One region of the Arthrobacter sp. zg-Y1171 genome, then DNA from elsewhere that is predicted to be linked to it. Evidence: riboswitches for the same ligand, from Rfam matches in the RefSeq annotation. Region 1 holds a riboswitch; the other holds the start of a gene.
The links. Region 1 has a riboswitch for cyclic di-AMP ahead of N2L00_RS07785 (LysM peptidoglycan-binding domain-containing protein). Riboswitches for the same ligand answer to the same signal wherever they lie in the genome.
Positions count from the first base shown of each region.

Region 2: another riboswitch for cyclic di-AMP. It lies ahead of N2L00_RS02685 (M23 family metallopeptidase); the one in region 1 lies ahead of N2L00_RS07785 (LysM peptidoglycan-binding domain-containing protein).

Region 1 covers NZ_CP104264.1:1,656,694-1,659,076, reverse strand. The annotation lists gene N2L00_RS07790 (MFS transporter) at 1-309, opposite strand, end outside; cyclic di-AMP (ydaO/yuaA leader) riboswitch at 850-1,003, shown strand; gene N2L00_RS07785 (LysM peptidoglycan-binding domain-containing protein) at 1,007-1,885, shown strand; gene N2L00_RS07780 (response regulator) at 1,975-2,383, opposite strand, start outside.
Region 2 covers NZ_CP104264.1:553,036-555,418, reverse strand. The annotation lists gene N2L00_RS02690 (NlpC/P60 family protein) at 1-214, opposite strand, end outside; cyclic di-AMP (ydaO/yuaA leader) riboswitch at 218-376, opposite strand; gene N2L00_RS02685 (M23 family metallopeptidase) at 525-1,175, opposite strand; cyclic di-AMP (ydaO/yuaA leader) riboswitch at 1,293-1,490, opposite strand; gene N2L00_RS02680 (metal-dependent transcriptional regulator) at 1,581-2,279, opposite strand.

The DNA.
Region 1 (2,383 bases):
GAGCAGCGCCAGGTTGGACGCCGGGATATACAGCAGCGAGGCCACCACGAACACCGCAAGGCTGGTCACCAGCAGCCGGCGCCGCCCCACGAAGTCCAGGAACTTCCCGGCGAACACCCGTGCCGCCAACGCGCCGAGGACGAAGGATCCGGAAGCAAATCCGGCAGCGCTGTCGGATGCGGAGAACTCCTGCACCGTATAGAGCGCCATGGTGGTCATCAACAGATAAAACACCAGTGAGATAAAGAGGTTCGTGATGATCGCCAGCACAAATCCCCTGGTCCATAATTTCTGACCGCTGCCAGCCACTGCATTCTCCTGTTTCCTCGGAACAAGCGACCGATATTGGAAGGCCGCCTAACAATCTTACGCGCCGTCGTCACCGGTCGGGAAATCGGCCTGCCGCCGCCGTCCACGGGCTGGATTGGACGAAATTACAGTGATCCCGACCACTTTTAGCTGCGTGGTGATGCAGTCGTGACGGATGCGAAAACTTCAGTCACTCCTGTACCGGAGGGTGGAATTCTTCGAGCGCAGATCAGGGCGCAGGGACAGCGATTCCGAGGCGGTGGTACGCCTGTTACTGAAGGGGTCACACGCGTAACACCTGTCTCGAGGCCTGGATGACCAGCGACTCGGGGCAGGAGGAAAAGCCCTGTTAATATTGAGACTGAAGCCGGCCGATGTGGCCGAAGAGGCAGATTTCGGTTAGCATATCGCGCCCTCGATCACACGCCTGAGAGAAGCAGATCACACAATGGTTATCCAACCGTAACTATCTTGTACGGTTATTCCCATGCCGCTTTCTGATGCGGCTCCCCCGGGCTTGTTACCTAGCTCTGCCGCTAGTCCCGGGGTCCACAGAACGCACAACCACGGCAGAGGCGGGGGAACCAATTATGGGTTCCTTGAATCCTTGGGGTTAAGTCTCCGGTTTCACCGGCGGCCGGGTGTCTCCCATCCGAATCCGACAGCTCACCTCGCAGGTATCGGGAGAGGTTATTACATGACTTTCAACAAGACTCGTGGACGCCACCGCGCCGAGAACATCGTCGTTGCTGGCCGCGGACGGACCATCGGCAGCGCCGCTGCAGTAGTCGTCGCAGGTTCCGGCCTGATGCTCAGCATGGCCGCACCGGCCTCCGCCGGAGTTGTCGCCAATGACAACTACACCCCGTCGCAGGCCGTTGCACCGGCCGCTCCGGTAGCAGCCGCACCCGTTGCAGCCGCACCGGTAGCTGCCCCCGCAGCTGCTGCCACCACCCACACCGTTGTTTCCGGTGACACCCTGGGCCAGATCTCCGCCGCTTACGGCGTTGGCCTGGACTCCGTCCTGGCGCTGAACGGCCTGTCCCTGGCTTCGATCATCTACCCCGGCGATGTCATCACCGTTGCCGGCGAAGCCGCTCCGGCCATTGCTGCCGAGCCCGTTGCGTCCTACGCCGCTCCGGCTGCAGCACCGGTCGCAGCACCGGTTGCAGCACCGGTTGAGCCCGCCAATACCGGCGTGGTCACCACCCAGTCCACCAACATCACGCCGGCTGCAGCAACCCCCGCAGCCAGCGGCACCAACGCCATCATGCTGGCTTCGGCACAGTCGCAGCTGGGCGCAGCCCAGGACTGCACCGTGCTGGTTGAGGTTGCCCTGCGCGCCGCAGGCCACAGCGTGGGGGACCTTGCTCCCGCACAGCTGGCCGCCTACGGCACCCAGGTCTCCACCCCGGAGCCCGGTGACATGGTCTACTACGCCGACGGCGGCATGGGCCTGGCCCACATTGCCATCTACATCGGCAACGGCGAAGCCATCCACAGCGGCTGGAACGGCAACCAGACCGTAGTCCAGTCCGTCAACGTCGGCTCCGGCCCCGTGTTCTACCGCGCATAAGGCTTCCAGCCACACCGCGCCAAAATAAGCGTCCGTCCCGCAAGGGACGGACGCTTGTTGCGTTAAGCGGTGAGGACCGGCCGGACGCATCAGGGCACAAACCGGTAGCCCATGCCGTGTTCAGTGAGCAGGTGTTCCGGAGCAGCCGGGTCACGCTCCAGTTTCCGCCTCAGCTGTCCGATGTACAGCCGCAGATAGCCCGAGTCCGTGGTGCCGGGGCCCCAGACGTTCGTGAGCAGGGCCTGCTGGGTGACCAGCATGCCTGGATGGGCGAGCAGTTCGGACAGGAACCGCCACTCGGTCGGCGTCAGGCGGATGTCCGAGCCGTCGTCGACCCGCGCGATGCGCCGCGCGGCCAGGTCCACCCGTACGGCCCCGAACGTGATCTCGCTGGGGCCGGCCGCGGCGGGCGACCGGCGGGACAGTGCCCGGATCCGGGCCAGCAGCTCCTCGGTGGAAAAGGGTTTAGTGACGTAGTCATCCGCCCCCAGGTCCAGC
Region 2 (2,383 bases), 1.1 Mb from region 1:
TGTTCAGGGGGGTTGCTGCGAGTGCCTGGCGGTCCGTGCTTACGGAAGCCTGTGCAGGAAGTCCGGCAGCCAGCACGAGGCCGGATGCTGCAACTACGACGGCGGCCTGGCGGCCTACGTTTCCGGCGTTGCTGCTGACTGCCTTGGAAAGTGCAGTGATCGGGTTGGTCTGTACGGTGGCAGCGCGACGGCGGCCATGAGCGTTTGATGACACAAGTTTGCCTCTCCCAATTGCCTACGAGGTGAGCTGTCGGATTCGGATGGGAGTCACCCGGTTGCCCGGCCAATGGCCTTTTGCAACTTAACCCCAAGGGTTTCTTTCGAAACCCGAAATTGGTTCCCCCGCCTCTGCCATGCGATTCTGCGAACGGACTTCAAACAGTGGCAGAGCTAGGCGATCTGTTCGAAGGTGCCCCACCTTTGGCGAATCGGGCACGAGGATGAGCGTACAGCAACATTTGAGGTATGTCACGTTCCGATCACGAAACGATATTCAACTGGTTACAACCAATTGATTTAAGTGCTTACAACCAATTCAGCGGGTCCACTACTTCGCCGTTAACCATGACCTCGAAATGCAGGTGGCAACCCGTTGAGGAACCGGTTGTACCGCTCGCACCGACCAGGAATCCGCGCTCGACTTCCGTGCCCAAGGTGACGGCAATATTGGAAAGGTGGTTGTACGTGGTCTGGACTCCGTTGCCGTGATCTACCACCACGCGGTTGCCACCGCCGTAGGGATGCCAGCCGGCGAAGACCACGGTGCCGGATGCCGCAGCGTTGACCGCTGTACCGCAGGCGGCGGCGAAGTCCTGTCCGTTATGCATCTCGCCGTGCTCCCCGGTAATGGGGCTGACCCGGTGGCCGAACCCGGAGGTCTGCACCAAAGAGGCATCCAGGGGCGTGGACAGCGTGCCCTTGGCCGCGGCAGGGACCGCATGCGAGCCGGCGGCAACCGTAATGGAGGCCAGCTTGGCGTCCGGGTCGTATTTGCTGCTCAGCCCGGCCCGGGCGAATCCGATATCGGCATTCGGGTCGGCCGAGACGGGTGCGTCGACCGCCACCGGCTCGAGCTGGACCGGATCGTCCGCTGCCGCATGCGTGGGCATGGCAGCCGTGAGGATCAGGCCCGACGTGGCAGCGGTAATAGCCACCTTCTGGGCGGCACCGCCCATGGACACGGACTTTGTTTCGGCGCGCCGGCGGCCTGACGGTGAGGCGTTGCGCGGGCGCACAGGTGCATTAGGAGCTGACGCGCGGCGTCGGCCCGAAGCAGCATGCTTCGACAAGTTTTTCCCTCTCATGGATCGCCTGCGAAGTTAGCTGTCGGATTCGAGTAGAGAAACTCGGCCTTTCCGGAAAAGGGCGGGCCTCACCTGCAACTATGCAGGAAATGCCGCCGGCTTCCGAAAGGCTTCACCCCAAGGCAGCAATGCTGCCGGAAAGTGGGTCCTCCGCCCCTGCCTGGACGAGTTTAGTGCTCCGGTCCGCTGGCAGGGCTCGGCGGACGGACCGGATAACGATGGTGTTTCAGCGTCGGAACTCACTATAGGGTAAATGTCACAAAAGTGACCATTCCGTTACCCAACGGGAGAAACAAAGACGTGGGAGGCCACTTCCGTAGGCAGTTCCAAGGCACCCTCGATGCCGGGAACACGAACGGAGATATAACCGCCGACAACTTCTGCCGTTATCTGCGCTCCGGGCCGCAATCCCGCTTCGTCCAGCTGGGTCAGCAGTTCTGGTTCCACCTGGATGGGTTCCGCCAGCCGGACCAGCCGAAGCTTGGTCCCCGGCTCGGCCGTCGCGACGGTGGACACCAGGTCGACGACGCCGGCGATGAACACTTCCGCCGCCACCCCGCCGATCCCCTCGAGGCCGGGAATGGGATTGCCGTAGGGCGATTCCGTGGGGCGGCCCAGCAGCTCATACAGGCGCCGTTCCACACGCTCGCTCATCACGTGTTCCCAGCGGCAGGCTTCGTCATGGACGTAGGCCCAGTCAAGTCCGATGACGTCCGCAAGGAGCCGTTCGGCCAGGCGGTGCTTGCGCATCACCTCGGTGGCCCGGCGCCGGCCCAGTTCCGTCAGTTCCAGCCGACGCGTCCCGGCAACCACCACGAGCCCGTCACGTTCCATTCGCCCGATGGTCTGGGAAACCGTGGGCCCGGAGTGGCGCAGCCGTTCGGCAATGCGTGCACGGAGGGCAACGATGTTCTCTTCTTCCAGTTCCAGGATGGTCCTGAGATACATCTCAGTGGTGTCAATGAGATCCGTCATGACGGGCCGCTCCTAGCAAGGGAGGAAGAAAGGCAGCGCACCGCTGCCCGGGGGTGTACGCCAACACGTTAGCCTATCCGCCGGACCGCCCGATAATTGCGCGG